4 regions of the Glaciecola siphonariae genome follow, and region 4 is predicted to be linked to each of the others. Evidence: predicted binding sites of a transcription regulator. Region 4 holds the regulator's gene; each other region holds the start of a gene.

Evidence for each region. Region 4 encodes sigma-54, which starts transcription at its own class of promoters, with help from an activator protein. Its sites were predicted from a motif close to GTTGGCACGNNNNTNGNNT; they were not measured.
Region 1: a site for sigma-54 is predicted at 1,032-1,050, ahead of ACFO4O_RS07340 (flagella assembly protein FlgT). Genes of this name have one in related genera too.
Region 2: a site for sigma-54 is predicted at 2,682-2,700, ahead of flhA (flagellar biosynthesis protein FlhA). Genes of this name have one in related genera too.
Region 3: a site for sigma-54 is predicted at 2,241-2,259, ahead of ACFO4O_RS09765 (BON domain-containing protein). Genes of this name have one in related genera too.

What each region holds. Positions count from the first base shown of each region.
Region 1 covers NZ_JBHSGU010000002.1:1,330,039-1,334,333, forward strand. Annotated here, with positions in the region: gene ACFO4O_RS07330 (alpha/beta hydrolase) at 1-216, shown strand, start outside; gene ACFO4O_RS07335 (LPP20 family lipoprotein) at 255-701, opposite strand; gene ACFO4O_RS07340 (flagella assembly protein FlgT) at 1,218-2,381, shown strand; gene ACFO4O_RS07345 (hypothetical protein) at 2,403-3,035, opposite strand; gene ACFO4O_RS07350 (tryptophan halogenase family protein) at 3,106-4,295, opposite strand, start outside.
Region 2 covers NZ_JBHSGU010000002.1:1,273,793-1,278,087, forward strand. Annotated here, with positions in the region: gene flhF (flagellar biosynthesis protein FlhF) at 1-491, opposite strand, end outside; gene flhA (flagellar biosynthesis protein FlhA) at 541-2,640, opposite strand; gene ACFO4O_RS07080 (S41 family peptidase) at 3,008-4,295, shown strand, end outside.
Region 3 covers NZ_JBHSGU010000002.1:1,916,336-1,920,630, forward strand. Annotated here, with positions in the region: gene ACFO4O_RS09755 (SulP family inorganic anion transporter) at 1-93, opposite strand, end outside; gene ACFO4O_RS09760 (diacylglycerol kinase family protein) at 372-2,129, shown strand; gene ACFO4O_RS09765 (BON domain-containing protein) at 2,292-2,864, shown strand; gene ACFO4O_RS09770 (putative bifunctional diguanylate cyclase/phosphodiesterase) at 3,140-4,295, shown strand, end outside.
Region 4 covers NZ_JBHSGU010000029.1:260,409-264,703, forward strand. Annotated here, with positions in the region: gene lptC (LPS export ABC transporter periplasmic protein LptC) at 1-54, shown strand, start outside; gene lptA (lipopolysaccharide transport periplasmic protein LptA) at 23-613, shown strand; gene lptB (LPS export ABC transporter ATP-binding protein) at 610-1,335, shown strand; gene ACFO4O_RS17915 (RNA polymerase factor sigma-54) at 1,383-2,885, shown strand; gene hpf (ribosome hibernation promoting factor) at 2,909-3,196, shown strand; gene ptsN (PTS IIA-like nitrogen regulatory protein PtsN) at 3,210-3,653, shown strand; gene rapZ (RNase adapter RapZ) at 3,687-4,295, shown strand, end outside.

The sequences.
Region 1 (4,295 bases), on a different contig from region 4:
CGCTTGGGGCATTTTCTAAAGAGCTTAAATAGCGAACACTGCGTGTATATTGACGTAACTGAGTGTGAAGGGGTAGGCAACGAACATAGCTACTTCAAGGGTGAGCCGGTAGAGCAAAATTCAGCGCTCAAAGCCTTATTTGACGATATATTTAATGGTCGCTGCGTAGAAAAACGGCTTACATATGAAGCCGCTGAAAACTACTATCATTTGTGATTGTATGCCGAGGCCATCGCTACCGCGTGGAATGTGCCTTAGTAGTAGCTTACATCTTTGACACGTCTGGGTTTAGCCGTGCTTAAATACAAATCATAAACCACCGCCATATCAAGCTCTAATTCGGTGGCATAGGTGTCATCCCCTATCGGGTAGGTTTTGAGCACTTTCGCTCCGCGTATCACGCCCTCAACGGTTGACTTAAGTTGATTGTTGGTTAGCACCAAATCTGCTAGTGATTGCTCGGCGTCAACTTTCTGTCCATACACTTGTTCTGCAAGCTCGCGATAAGCATCGAGTTTTGACGCTTTCATCGCCTGTATTCGTTTGCTTGAGTCATTGAGGCCTAGCTGTGCATTAATTGGGGCATAGCCGACTGCGCTCAATACGGGGTAGTTTTCTGGCTCAATGGTTTCCCATTCAACGTGTTTTGAAATTACCGACGAGCAGGCACTCATGAATATCAGTAAAGTTAACGCTAGCATGCGCGCGGCGATGCGCAAAAATTTGGTCGCTATATTTGCGTATTTGGTCTTTAAGTTGTCTATGCCTGACCGCGTAAAGCGTGTCGCTGCGCTTATTTGTCGCATTGCCTGGTGTGTAGTCTTAGGTGCAGTCTTTTGTAAAGTCTTGTGTAAATCTTCAGCATATCTAAAACACATGTTATTTCGCCTTGCTTTTTGCATACATGAACCACCTCATTAAGTAAGTTGTTTCAGTCGCTTAGTGTTAGTCGTTCATTTCATAACGGAATGTGAGTTAGATAAAGCAAAGCGTGTGCCATGGCTGCATTGGCAGAAGGGCAAACCTGCGCATATGGCACGTAACTTGTTTATATCGTATATCAATGACGTTAAATAATGATTTGAAGTTTATGGTCGTGTGTTTATCGCCGTGTATTGAATTTCTACTTCTAAATCTTAACTTCTTATTCGTAAGTACGAGGCTTTATTTGCAAGTAAAAGTTTGCAAATAAAAGGCCAAGCTACCCGGAGGAAAATATGACTACCCTTTTGACTAAGCGCTACTGCTTGCTAATGCTAATATCCCTGAGCGTTTTCGTTGCCAATGCACACGCGGCATGGTTTGCAGCGTCGGGACAGGCGGTAATTGTAAATGGCGACAAAGAGGCGGCTCGTCAACAAGCGACCGAAGAGGCTATCCGTCAGGCGCTCTTGTTTGCCGGCGCCTCTGTGACTAGCGTTCAGCAAATAACGAATGGCTTGTTGTTGAACGATCATTTAGAGGTCAGGGCTGCCGGTGAAGTCGCCGCAGTTGAATTAACTGATGAAGTTTACCAAGACGGTGTAGTAACCGTATCTATTCGTGCTGATATTTTTGCTCAAAACAGCCAATGTAGTGCAAGTGATTACACTAAACGTATTGCCAGCACCTATTTTCCCATTCGCTACGAAGGACAAGCTGCCAACGGTCAGATACAAAAACTAGGTAAAGAAGTGGCGCTTAAGTTTCAAAGCATCATGGATAAAATGAGCTCCGCTCTGCAAATTAGTCATATAGAGCCCTATGTATTCGACTGGCATTTAGCCGATGTTGAAACATCGGCAAGCGTACTAACGAACAAAACAAACACACAATATGTATTAACCGTGAGCATTGATGACGTGTCTGTTGAAAAGCAGCGGCCTTCCGCGTTTGAGTTTTACAAAGGTGATCAGCAGGTGCGTGCATTTGACTTCAGCGTCGCGATAGTTAACGGCGCGACCGGCGAGCAATTGTTCAGTAAAACCTATCGTTCACGAGCCAACTGGGAATTTGATAGAAACGAACGCGTGGACGTGGGCTCCAAACGCTTTTGGCAAAGCCAGTATGGTCAAAATATCGTGAAACAAATACAGCACAGTATTGCTGAACTAGAGGAAAATACGCGGTGTGAACCTACCATGGGTCGCGTTTTAGCGGTAGCTAATAACCAGTTGCAAATTAATCTAGGGCGCAGTCATAAGGTTCAGGCAGGAGACAAACTGACGCTGTTCAATGTAAAGGAAGTAAGCGATCCCTTTGGTCAGTCCTATCAGCAATTTAGATTGCACCCTACTTCACTTATCGTAAAGCAAGTCTACAACAATACGGCAACGGCTATGTCGGCCGACAACAGCTATTTGGGAGATGTGCAGCCGAACGACTTTGTCGCTCGGCAGTAGCAAGAAAAAGACGCTTACACGCTAGAGAAACGGTAAACTTCTCATATCGACATCGGGGCCGAGGTTAAAGATAAAGACTGGACCGAACTCAATAATATGCGTACCTGTCGACACAGGAAAGTTTAATTGACTGCCATAGTTGGTAAAGTCTTCTGTGGCTTTTCCGGCGACTGCAAATGTTTGCCACCCTAAGGTTAACTCAACGTCTTTGGTCAAAATTTTATTGTAGGGAGGGCTGGCTTTTTGTATACCTAAGCCCGCCAGTCTAATTGTTTCATTGTTTTGGTCTTCAGGAGAGATTCGCCCCCAAAACATCATATACACCACATCGCCTTTTTTTATCTCACCGCCCACATCTGCGGTTACCGCATCATCCCAAATGTTTTTACCTGCTTTTTTAACGTTGAGTTGAATCAGCTTTCCGCCGGTGACATCAGCGTCGTTAACGTAGGTGGTTGTGAGGTTAGGCCCATAACTTCCCAGCTTATCTGCATAAGGGACATGAATCAGCTGGGCGCCCTCAGGTAAATAGGTAAGTAGTTTGGCGTAGGCTTTATCGACTTCTTTATTGCGGTCTGACTCTTGAGCGTGGCTGCTTGCGATAACACTTATCAGTGCAAAAAATAAAATAAAAGGTAGATGAATGACTTTCATATTTATTCTCGTTTCGTGGTTAGATTGAAATGACTGTTGTATTTCACATAAAAAAAGGGGCTAGTTAAGCCTAGCCCGTTTTTTGAAACTCAGGTTTTACGCAGTATCTATTGATATAGTCAAAGTGCCCGGGTATGCGCGTGACCGAATTATCAAGCACATGCTTAATATGCTGCATCTCATCTCGCAGCTTTTCTTCGGTCATGATATTAACTAAAGGGTGCGGAGACTGAGGATAAACATTTTGACCCACAAACACAGATATCCATGAAGCCTCGCCAAAAAGCTCACTGTCTTGACGCCAGAATCGTCCATTTTCTTGGAACAATTCAAACTTCTCTTTCAGAGTGTCTGGGATGTCCATGTTTTTACAATAGCGCCAAAACTCTGAATCATCGCGCTGCGTGGCTTTGTAGTGCAAAATAATGAAATCACGCAGCCGCGCAAATTCAATTTCCGACACCTTGTTGTAGGCGTCAATATCCGATTGTTTAAACGCCTTGGTCGGGAACATGATTATAAGCTTAGAAATGGCATTTTGGATCGTATGCAAGCCAGTTGATTCGAGCGGTTCAACAAAGCCAGCCGACAGGCCAATCGCTACTACGTTTTTCACCCATGGCGTTTTACGATAACCGGTGACCCATTTCAAATCACGTGGTTCGGCTAGAGGTTCACTCTCAATCGTCGACGTGAGATTGTGCAAAGCCTCCTCTCGACTCATAAATGCACTGGAGTATACACAGCCATTCCCTACTCGGTTTTGCAAAGGAATACGCCATTGCCAACCTGCGGTGTGCGCCGTTGAGGTCGTATTAGGGTTTACCGGATTCTTAATGGCGCATGGTGCAACCACTGCGCTGTCGCAAGGTAACCAGTGACGCCAGTCTACGTATTCGGCGCCAAGTGTTTTTTCAATCAGTAAGCCCTTAAATCCTGAACAGTCTATGAATAAATCGCCTTCAACGACCTGACCGTCAGCGAGCTTGAGGCTTTCAATAAAGCCGTCAGTTTCACGTTGCTTGATTTTATCGACTTTTCCTTCAATGCGCTGCACGCCCTTCTCGCATGAAAACTCTCGTAAGAACTTTGCGTAGAGGGTAGCGTCAAAATGATAGGCATAAGCAATGCTGCTAAGCGGCGAATTTTCGATTCGGGCAGGACGCATAAAGCGACCATTTCGAGCCGCTAATGCTTCCATTGAAAACTCTTCTAGCTCCTGCTGACTGCCTAGCTCGCGCATTTTCAGCCAGTATTGGT
Region 2 (4,295 bases), on a different contig from region 4:
TCCATTTGATCAGGTTCAAGCACGCTGGGCGGCGGTGTTAAGCTGGCCGCTTGAGAGTTCTCTAAAGCAATATCGTCACTCATCGATTCCACAAAAGCGGGCGAACGAACCATAGATTCATCGGCTCTTTGCGCTTCACGCTGCTGTAGCACTTGCGCTTGTTTTGAATCACTGGCTTTATGGTAATTTTGAGCGCTTGCGCCCTGCTGGCTATGTTGCTTTTCATGCTGTTTAGCGAGTAAGGCCTGCAAAGAATCGGGAATGTCGTCGCCTATGACCTCGCTCAAGCTAGGCGTGGGTTTGTGCAACTGGCCTTTAGGTGAGGTTTGTGCAGAAGCGGTGTTATTAGGAGCTGGGTCTACCGCAGCAACTAGCTCAACACCACCAGATACCTTCTTATTAGACATAATAACCGCTTCGCCACCTAGCTCGTCTTTAACTTGCTTGAGAGCTTCGCGCATATCTTTGCCAAAAAAACGTCTAATCTTCATACATTCCTCATTAATATTTTAGGCTCTTTCGTGTTGAGCACGTGTCAGTTTATTGACCGACCGATGACACTATTTTTATCTGTTTGTCGTCAGGTATTTCTTGATATGACAAAACATGTAATCCACTAACCGACTGCTTTAAGAACCTAGACAAAACTGGGCGTAACATACCCGAGGTCAGCAGCACTGCAGGCTCGCCTGCTAATTCTTGCTGTTGATATGCCTCACCAAGAGAATCTTGCAGCTTTTCAGCGAGGCCTGGTTCAATGCCTGCGCCATCTTCTCCGCCTGCTTGAAGTGACTTATGCAACATCTGTTCCAAATCTGGTGCCAACGTGATTACCGGAATTTCCATCGCGCCGCTTGTGATGTCCTGAACAATTAAACGCTTTAACGCGATGCGAAGTGCTGACACCAAAACGTCAGGGTCTTGGCTCTTTGGCCCGAACTCGGCTAGGGTTTGCACGATGGTGCGCATATCGCGAATGGGCACACCCTCAAATAAGAGCGTTTGTAAGACTTTCACCACCGTGCTTAGCGGCAAAATATCTGGTACTAAGCCTTCAACTAGTTTCGGATGTGTTTTCTCAAGCATATCTAATAGCTGCTGTACCTCTTCATGACCAAGAAGTTGATGAGCATGATTGGTGAGCAACTGACTTAAATGGGTTGCTATCACGGTGGCTGAATCGACTACCGTGTAGCCTAATGTTTGTGCATGGTCGCGCTGACTGGCTTTAATCCATACCGCATCAAGGCCAAATGCCGGGTCTTTTGTGACTTTTCCTTCAAGAGTGCCAAAAACCTGACCTGGGTTAATCGCCAGTTCACTGTCATGTGTCACCTCTGCATCGCCTACGCTAACGCCTAACATCGAGATGGTGTAAGCATTTGGAGAAAAGTCTAAGTTGTCTCTTATGTGAACAGGTGGAATTAAGAAGCCCAACTCTTGCGAAAGCTTTTTACGCACACCTTTAATACGCGTGAGTAGCTCCCCGCCTTGTGATTTGTCTACCAGAGGGATCAGGCGATAACCTACTTCTAACCCAATGATATCTACCTGCTGAACATCATCCCAACCAAGCTCTTTAACTTCTTGCGTGCCTTTTGACACCTCTGGGAGAGCCTCTACCCTAGCAGCATCTTCCAGTGCAAGTTTGCGTTGATGTTCGCGATAATACGCGTAGCCCCCGACCAAGGCTGCAAACGACAAGAAGGCAAAATGCGGCATGCCCGGCACAATACCCATAATAAATAAAATACCGGCGGTAATATAAAGTGCTTGCTTATTTGACAGCTGCTCTTGAATCTCTGCGCCCATTTCTTGCGTGTCATTTTCACGCGTCACGATGATGGCAGTTGCGACCGACAGTAACAAAGAGGGAATTTGCGCCACAAGGCCATCGCCAATGGTCAGCATGGTATAGACTTGCATCGCGTTAGAAAAATCTAGGCCGTGTTGATACATGCCAATAAATAAGCCACCCACGATGTTAATCATCATGATGAAAAGGCCTGCCACAGCATCGCCTTTTACGAATTTTGACGCACCGTCCATCGACCCGTAAAAATCAGCCTCAGCGGTGATTTCTTCGCGTCGCTGGCGCGCTTGGTCTTGGTCGATATAGCCGGCATTTAAGTCTGCATCAATTGCCATTTGTTTGCCTGGCATCGCATCTAGGGTAAATCGAGCATTTACCTCCGATATACGGCCAGCCCCTGCGGTCACTACTTTAAAGTTGATGATTAATAAAATGGCAAAGACCACTACCCCTACTGCATAGTTGCCGCCAATTACCACTTCGCCAAAGGCTTGAATAACTTTTCCGGCAGCGTCACCACCTTCATGCCCTTCAAGCAAGACCACCCGCGTTGACGCCACATTCAGCGCCAGCCGAAGGACCGTAGCCACCAGTAAAACAAGGGGGAAAATACCAAAATCGATAGGACGTGAGGTAAAAATACAGACCAAAATTATGACCAGCGAAAGCGCGATATTGAAGCTAAACAATACGTCAAGCAGCACCGCAGGCATCGGTAAAATAACCATCCCCATAAGTGCTAAAACAACAATCGGAGCACCTAAACCAGAGGCAAACTGTTTTAGCTGATTTTTATCAACTCGCTGAAAATAAGAGGCTAATTGCATACAACAAATTTTTGACTACTAAGGATACTTAACAGCGGCTGTTACAACTTACGTGCCAGTATGTCGTACGTAATGAATATTGCTATTAAATAGTGAGGCAAACCGGTGCATAAATGGCTGAAATGGCTGAAATAACACAAGTATTCAAAGCGTTGGATGGCAAATCAGGGCTCTGGTATACTCTGAGCCAACATGATTATTCGTTTTTTTAGAAGATTTAAGTCTGCACTTTGTTGGTCGTTAACACTCTAACAACAGTAAACACATTGTATAAATCATGGCTCAACAGCATTACGCTGATATCTTAAATCATTAAGATTGTGATAGGAGCCCACCTTATAACTTACAGCAGTAGATATCAGCGCTTATGACACACATCAAAATTAAAGCACCACTTGCCATTGGATTTTTTATATTTACGCTCGCTGGATGTGGTGGCGGCGGCAGCAATACCCCAACGCAACCTCGACAGCCTACACCGCCGGTAGCCTCTGGCCCAACTTGGCAGCCAGGTGTATACGAGCCCAGCGCCAATTTTGCAGCACGATGTGCAAGCGTTCGTACCGGCAATGACCCTATAAGCGGCCTGCCTTATCCTGACGTAGCCGGCTCAGCACTGACCGAAAAATTATGGCTGCGCTCATGGACTGATGAAACGTATTTGTGGTTTGACGAAGTACCTGACAACAATCCTGCCAACTTTACCGTTGCCGCTTACTTTGACCAGTTAAAGACAGACGCTCGTACCGCGTCTGGCAAGCTTAAAGACAATTTTCATTTTAGCGAGCCAACAGATGAATACAATGAGCGCACCCAAGTTGGCACTAGCTCTGAATATGGCATCAAATGGGAGTTTGTTTCGTTGCGCGCGCCGCGTGAATTGATTGTGCGCTACACCGAACCTGACTCTCCTGCAGCCGCAGCGCAAATTTCTAGAGGCGCTAGCCTCAAGCGTATTAACAATATAGATTTTGTTAACACCGAAAACGATAATGAAATCGACACGATAAATGCGGCGCTTTTCCCAAGCGACCCAGGCGCATCTTATACCTTCGAGTTTGAGGATTTAAACGGCGAGCTATTCAGCGTTGATTTAACTTCCGCTAATATTGAATTAAGCCCAGTTCAAAACGTCAGCATTTTAAGCACCAATGTTGGTCGCGTAGGTTATATGCAGTTCAATACCTTTATCACCCCTGCGCAGGGTGACCTGATTGATGCTTTTCAACGATTTGTTGATGAAAACGTGAGTGAGCTGGTAATTGATTTACGCTACAACGGCGGCGGTTCGCTTGCGCTGTCTTCACAAATTGCCTATATGGTCGCTGGGCCAAATCAGACGAATAATAGCGACTTTGAGCGCATTTTATATAATTCAAAACGTTCAGCGCCCGACCCCATCCCCTTTTACGACCGCGAAATCGACTATGTGAACGGTTTCTTTACGGATAATACGTTGCCCAGCCCTGCGCTCACTCGCGTATTTGTGCTGTCGTCAGACAATACCTGTTCTGCAAGTGAGTCTCTTATAAATGGCCTACGCGGAATTGATGTAGAGGTCATTTTGATTGGCGATACCACCTGCGGTAAACCCTTTGGCTTTTTTCCTGAAGATAACTGCGGGACGACTTACTTTACCATCCAACTGCAAGGCG
Region 3 (4,295 bases), on a different contig from region 4:
AACTGCCTCTGGCACCAAAGCTAAAGCGACGGTGATGCCTGATAGCACATCATTTTTAACGTTGCCTTGTGTTCCGTTAATTAAATTAAACATATTTTCTCTAAGGTTATTCCTGAAAATGGGCGCGAGTTTAGCAGAAATCTAATCGGACTTCTTTTAACAGTTTGTTAAAACGACTGAAATTTAAACAAGATGAGCTTGATAACACGGATGTAAAATTTTCACATGTGTCGTCTATTTGCACCCATCATTTCTGGATACTGTTCATTTTTATTTTGTAAACCACTGAATAAACGAGCTTTATTTAATTTTGTTTATGGTCTGTTTGTTGCAATCCAAACAAGATTTTTGTGATTTACACGGAGTGTGTTTTGTTTATTGTTAAGTATTATCTACTCGTTAGTATCTTGTTTGCCCTTGCGGCGTTCTATTCACCAAACCTTTATTTCTCGGTCGCGTTTGGATGGATTGCCCTGTCGTTTACCGCGGTGTCTTTCGCTTACATGAGCGATTCCCCGTGGATCTTCCGTAAAAATGACAGAGGCAACATCCCTTTCTATATACAATGGGTATTTGTTCCATTTCTAATCGCAGTGCAAATTTACAATAGCTGGCAGCGTTATAACGATAGCGTACCGCCTGTTCAAGAAATTAAGCCTAAGCTATTTTTAGCATGTCGCTTATTTCCCTCCGACGTACAAACCTTAAAAACGAACGAGGTAACTGCAATTTTAGACGCTACCGCAGAGTTTTCGGGTATGAACTGGAGCGCTGATGATGAAAATCTTGATTATCTGAATATTCCTATTCTTGACCATCAAGCGCCGCATAGCGACGATTTGGTCAAAGCAATTAACTGGATACATAATCATATCCGCAACGAGCAAGGGGTAGTGGTGCACTGCGCGCTCGGACGTGGGCGCTCTGTGCTAATCATGGCAGCCTACCTAATTGCGGCGCAGCATGCTAAATCGGTGGACGATGCCGTTAAGCAGATCAATAAAATCAGGGGCACTGCGCGGCTTAACAGCTATCAGCATAAAAAACTGTCGCAGATGCATGAAGATGGGGTGTTAAACCTAAAGCAACGCGCGTTGCTCATTGTGAATCCCGCCTCAGGCGGCGGTGCATGGGAGCAGGCCCAACACATTGTTGAACAAACGCTGTCGCAGCGCTATCAACTATCGATTGCATACACCGAAAAAGATCAGCCTGTTGCAGATACCATCAAAGAGCACGACTTAATGGCGTTTGAGTGCTTGCTCGCCTGTGGCGGAGACGGCACGGTTAACGCAGTGGCAAAAGCCCTACATGACACACATGGCGATAAACAAGCAAGCCCAGCCCCCACATTTGGCATAATTCCCTTAGGGACCACCAACGCCCTGAGCCAAGTTTTGTATGCAAGCAGCGCAAAAAATAAGCTAATTGAGATAGCCTGCCAAGCAATTGTGGCAGGCAATACTAAAGATATTGATGCGGCAACATGCAATGAGCATATTATGCTACTGGCCGTTGGCATAGGATTTGAGCATAAAATGATTGCCGGGGCTGATCGTAAGAAAAAAGACGAGCTCGGAGAACTTGCCTATCTAAGCGCATTATTTGATGCCCTCAAAGAAAATGACACCCAGTCATACACAATATCGATAGACGGACAGGAGGCAAGAACGATTGAAGCTAGCAGTATCCTAGTGGCGAATGCTGCTCCCCTTACCAGCTTATTATCGCAGGGCAGAGGGGCGCCAAACCCTACAGACGGCAAGCTTGATTTGACGATTTTAAACACGCGGGATTCAACATCACAACCCTTTGCAAAACTCATTGCACAAGCGGTTTCAAAAGGTGGATTGAATCTTGATGAGCAAGCAGATTTACAGCATGCCTTTGTGAAAAATCTGCGTATCAGCAAAACCGTCAGTAACAGCAAAAGCCGCAGCGACAGCCAAACTAAGATGGAAGAGCTCAGTTTTGCGATTGATGGAGAGCTGCAGAATAGCTCTGAGCTAAATATAGCGGTGATACCCGGCGCGTTTACCATGTTTGCCAATGAGCAAATGGATGACAAATACCTTGCGTCGGCAGAGGTAGACAACGCAGAGGTAGACAACGCAGAGGTAGACAACTAAGACAAACAGGCTCGACTGCAAATACATACAAAAGCTACACGCCAATATGTAGCATTTACACTCATTGAACAGGGAGAAATTATTTAATACATATAAAACAACAACTTAACTATTGGCATCTTATTCGCATTCTTTAAGCGAATTCTTAAAAAGGAGAAAACGATGAAACGCAACAAACTAACAGCTTTAATCACATCGACTTTAGTGGCTGCATCAATTAGCACATCAGCTATGGCCATGGACAATAAGAATACGTGGAAAGACGATGCGATGGATGCATGGATAGACGGTAAGGCAGAAGCTACCTTATTGTTTAACGGCAACTTAGACTCTTTCGATATAAATACCGATGTTAATAACAGCACCGTAACCTTAACGGGTAAAGTTGAGACATCAATCGACAAAGAACTCGCAGAAGAATTAGTGTTAGGTATTGATGGTGTAGAGAGCGTAGATAATCGCTTAACTGTGATGAATGACAACTCTTCAGATGATATGTCGGTGACGTCAGCATTTACCGATGCGAAAATATCATCAGTAGTCAAATCACGCTTATTGTTTGACTCGGAAGTGTCGGGTACAGCCATCAATGTGGATGTAGACAATCAAGTCGTCACGCTAAAGGGTAAAGTTCAGTCTGAAGCAGCCAAGCAGTTGGCGGTAACGATTGCACAAAATACCAATGACGTGAAAAGTGTAAACGATGATTTAATGGTCGAGAGCGAATCGGAATAACATTCGCCTTAATTGATTTTGTGGCAAAGTGTTATCTCGATGGCGCGATGTCACGATGATGAAAATATTAAATCATTAGATTAAAAACGGCCGGCATCCCCGGCCGTTTTTGCGTCTGGCAAATAAGGCTACAAACGTTTTCCCATAGGCAACATGCCTTAGTGGTTATGACGTAGTTAGGACGTAGTTATGACGCATTTACGACTTACGAAAAATTAAGTTTTGCCGATATTTATGATAATGTTAATAGATTCGTCACTGGACAACTTTACCCTGTGAAGCTTTTTGGACACTCAAAGGTAACTCACTCTAAGCATATCCTTGCCATATTGCTGCTAATTTTGTGCGCCCTTTCGGCAGTATTTTTATATCTTGTTGGCGCGTTTGATTATGAAACAGATGCACTTGCTTCAAATAAAATAGTGGACGCAACCCACCTTCGACAAGGGAGCTCAGTGTCGCATGTTCAGCAAACTGACAAAGGCATTGAAACGATTTGCATCATCAACAGTGTTAGCAGCCAACCTATCTGCGGCGCCACTTTGTGGACTAGTGAAACGACCGGCGAAGGCTGGAACCTTAATGAATATACCGATATAGAAATTGGCATCACAAAGCACACTGAACATGCTAAACAAAAAGTAAAGCTCTCTCTAAAAAACTATAATGAGATTTACAGCACGCCAGACGACGTCATATCTCAAAAATACAACAGCGTCGAAATGTATTTAAATAAGGCCTCAAATATTTATACCGTACCGCTTTCTTACTTTCAAGTTGAGAGCTGGTGGATGTCTAGATATAACGTTGAATTTGATACCGCTCAGGTTGAATATGACAACGTGCAAGCTATTGAGATATTGCTAAAAAATGTCAACGAGACCGGCATCTATCGAATAACGATTGATAGCGTGAAACTTAAAGGGCAACTGCTCGGCGTCACGCATATTCTTACCATCCTGTTGGTGATCTTAATTTTAATTATCTTTTTGCTGATTGACCGCCAGCGCGCCAATCAACGCAAAATGGCGCTCATCGACCCACTTACCAAATTGCACAACCGCAGAGGCTTATACGAATGGGTAAGTGCTTTGGGAATTCATGCTAAACAAAGCAGAGTCCTTACCGTACTTTACATGGACATCGACGATTTTAAGCATACCAATGATACTTATGGCCACTTAGTTGGAGACTTATTGCTCAAAGGATTTTGCGAGCGCGTAAGCAGCGCAATCAGCCAGCACGAGCAAGCCGATAAAGCACTTATTTTTACGCGTTTATCTGGCGACGAGTTTATCATTATAGTGGCCGATGCTGATGCTGAATATGCTCGCGTTCTTGGAGAATCAATACTCAATGCGCTTGTTGAGCCATTGATTCTAAATGACAACAAAATCAATATTAACGTAAGTATGGGCATAGCCTCATTGC
Region 4 (4,295 bases):
CAACAATATGAGTTATCAGAACATGTACAGACCCAGTTTAATCCAAAGCCTTAGCATATTACTGCTTGTGCTTGCATCAGAGTCAGCCCACTCTTTTCAAACAGAGTCTAACGCCGAAGCGATAGAATCAAACGTTTCAACAGACTTTAGTATGCCGGTTACACTCGACTCGAAAAGTCAGGCCATCGACGGACGCGCTAAAACCTCAATATTTACTGAAAATGTAATCATTCGCCAAGGCAGTCTAGAACTCCTTGCCGACAAGGTAGAGGTCAATGCAGCCGACGGCACCGGTAAAGAAATTATTATCGCAACGGGCAGCCCGGCAAGCTATAAGCAGCGCAAAGAAGACGGCACATGGGTGGAAGCAAGAGCCACTGAAATAATTTATGAGGTGGAGCCTCGCACCATCGCACTCAAAGGCGAAGCGCTGATTATGCAAAATGAAATGCGAGTGACGGGCGATATGATTGTATTTGATATGACCCGAGAACAAGTCTTAGCAACAAGTAACGATGACAGCGCAGAAAGTGTGCGCACTGTGATTAGCCCCGGCGCATTCTCGGCAGATGATACGCAAACCAAGCCCGAAAACGACGAGGTGCAGCAGTGAGTAAGCTACAAGCAAGACATCTCGCGAAGTCGTATAAATCAAGGCAAGTTGTACGTGATGTCAGCATTGAAGTATCGACCGGTCAGATTGTAGGCCTCTTGGGACCTAACGGCGCAGGAAAAACAACCACATTTTATATGATCGTGGGTTTAGTGCCGCTAGATAAAGGCGAAATTCACATTGACCAAAAAGACATTACGTTCCAGCCTATGCATGAGCGTGCGCGTGAGGGTATAGGCTATCTGCCTCAAGAGGCCTCGATTTTTCGTAAACTTACCGTATACGAAAACTTGATTGCCATTTTGCAAACGCGTAAAGAACTCAGCCGGTCGCAACAAGAGCAAAAAGCCGACGAACTGCTTGACGATTTTAACATCAACCACATCCGAAATAATTTGGGTATGAGTTTATCGGGCGGTGAGCGCCGCAGAGTAGAGATTGCGAGGGCTTTGGCCGCCAATCCAAAATTTATTTTACTCGACGAACCCTTCGCAGGTGTTGACCCAATTTCTGTTAATGATATAAAGAAGATCATATATCAGCTCAAAGAACGCGATATAGGCGTATTAATCACTGATCACAACGTAAAAGAAACGTTAGACGTGTGCGAGTTAGCTTATATTGTCAGCCACGGCGAATTAATCGCCTCTGGCACAGCAGATGAAATTTTAGCCAATCAGACTGTACGCGATGTATATTTGGGCGAACAGTTTGCACTCTAGTCTGCGTTAACGCGTATAAAGGGCTTAAACGTAAGCAAAGGAAGTAAATGAAACCTTCGTTACAACTGAAATTCAGTCAACAGCTAACGATGACCCCGCAGCTTCAGCAGGCCATCAAATTGCTGCAGCTATCTACGCTGGATTTACAACAAGAGATTCAAGAAGCATTAGAGTCTAATCCTTTGCTGGAGCTTACCGAACAAGATTTTAACGACGCAGATTCAGGTGACAAAAACGATTCCAGCGAAAAAAACAATGCTGACGGCGCCTCTAATTCTGCCGAGAGTGACTCTGACTTATCTGGCAGTGACGGCATCGATAGTCACGATGCATTAGAAAAAGGCGATTTACCCGACGATCTCCCCCTAGACAGCTCTTGGGAAGAATATTTGGGGTCAAGCTCAGCGCCTGTGAAAATGGTAGGTAGCAATCCCGATGATGATTTTGTCTTTCAAGGGGAAACCTCTGAATCAATACAAGACCATTTAATCTGGCAAATGGAGCTGACGCATTTTTCCGAAACTGACCGCTCCATTGCCATCGCCATTATTGACTCGATAGATGAGTCGGGCTATTTAACCACCAGCAGTGAAGATATCTTAGATAGTTTAGATGACGAAGAAATTGAGCTCGATGAGGTTGAATGCGTTCTCAAGCGCATTCAAATGTTTGACCCTGTGGGAGCAGGCGCGCGCTCTGTGCAAGAGTGCTTACTTATTCAATTAAAGCAGTTTGACGAAAGCACGCCTTGGCTAGATGAAGCTAAGGAGCTCATCAAACAGCACGCGGATTTATTAGGCAGCAAAGACTATCGCACCTTAATGCGCAAAACCAAGCTGAAGGAAGATCAGCTGCGCGAAGTAATGCGCCTACTCAAAACGCTCAATCCGCGCCCCGGCACCGCTATTTCCAGCCGCGAGCCTGAATATGTCATTCCTGACGTAAACGTATACAAGAAAAACGGCGTGTGGACGGTAGAGCTAAACAATGACGCTCTTCCGGCGCTATCGGTAAATGAAACCTATGCGAGTTTTGGAAAAACCTCTAAAAATCCGAACGATTCACAATTTATAAAGTCACATTTACAAGAGGCAAAGTGGTTTATAAAGAGCTTGGAGAGTCGCAACGAGACCTTGCTTAAAGTGTCTCACTGTATTGTGTCAAAGCAACGTGAATTCTTTGAAAAAGGGCCAGAGAAAATGACCCCGATGGTGTTAAATGACGTGGCGGAAATGGTTGATATGCATGAGTCGACTATTTCTAGGGTGACCACGCAAAAGTATATGCACACGCCTCGTGGGATTTTTGAATTAAAGTATTTCTTCTCTAGCCATGTAGCGACAGAATCTGGTGAAAACTGTTCGTCGACTGCAATCCGCGCGCTGATCAAAAAGCTCGTGGCTGTAGAGCCGGCAAACAAACCGCTAAGCGATAGCAAAATTGCGCAAATGCTTGCCGAGCAAGGTATTCAGGTTGCTCGGCGAACAATTGCAAAATATCGGGAATCGTTACACATTCCTCCATCTAATCAACGAAAGAGTCTAATTTAGACGCAACAAGAGGACCTAGCATTATGCAAATAAACCTTACCGGTCATCATGTAGAAATCACCGATTCATTGCGCACTTATGTGGATACCAAATTTGAAAAACTCGAAAGGCATTTTGATCACATAAACAATGTGCATGTAATTTTAAACGTAGAAAAGTTGAGCCAAAAAGCAGAAGCGACGCTACATTTAAACGGTGGCGAAGTGTTTGCAAACGCCGAACATACCGACATGTACGCTGCCATAGACTCTCTGATAGATAAGCTTGACCGACAGGTTATCAAGCACAAAGAAAAGCTTAGACGGCACTAGTTGATACCCTTATATGATCATTTCTGACATCATTTCACTCGACCGGACTCAATGTTCGGTTGAGTGTCATAGCAAAAAACGCATTTTTGAAGTTATTAGCGAAATTGCTATTAAGCAGCACCCTCAATTAGATCAAAATGAAGTTCTGACCAGCTTGCTCAATCGCGAAAAAATGGGCAGTACAGGTATTGGCAATGGTATTGCAATCCCCCACGGACGTATGAACGGGATCAGTCAAATAATGGCAATCATTGTGACAAGTGACGAGCCGATAGAGTTTGACGCCATCGACAATAAACCGGTCGATATCTTTTTTGCAATTCTAGTTCCCAATGACGAAGCCGAAACGCATTTGAAAGCATTGTCGGGCATTGCTCGGAAACTAAGCGACAAAGACATTGTAAAAGCGATAAGAAAAGCCGAAAATAAAAATGAAATCGTCGCTGCACTAGCATAAGCGACCCCCTCAAATATTAATCAGGAGCAAGGTGTGAAGCTGTTAATAATAAGCGGCCGGTCTGGCTCAGGTAAGTCTATCGCGCTCAGAGCGCTTGAAGATTTAGGGTATTATTGTGTTGATAATATCCCCGTAAATTTGCTCCCTACCCTTACCCATGCGCTCGCTGACGAACACGAGCTAGTTGCCGTGAGTATTGACGTGCGAAACATGCCAAAGGCCGAGCAAGAGATTTCAGAAATTCTCGAATACCTGCCAGAATTTTGGGACATCACCATCATATTCTTAGATGCCAGCGATGATGTTCTTATAAAACGCTATAGCGAGACGCGCCGCTTGCATCCATTATTTAAATTATCTAATTCACTTACCGATGCGATTAGCGCTGAGCGAGAAATTCTTGTGCCGGTGGCTGAAAAAGCAGATTTAAATATAAACACAGATCAACTGTCGGTACACGATCTCGCTGAGCTCATAAGGGAGCGCGTGTTAGGCAAAAAAAGCACTGACTTAGTGATTTTGTTTGAGTCCTTTGGATTCAAATATGGCATTCCCAAAGACGCCGATTATGTTTTTGACGTGCGCTTTTTACCCAACCCGCATTGGGACCCGGACCTTCGTCCGCTAACGGGTTTAGATGGC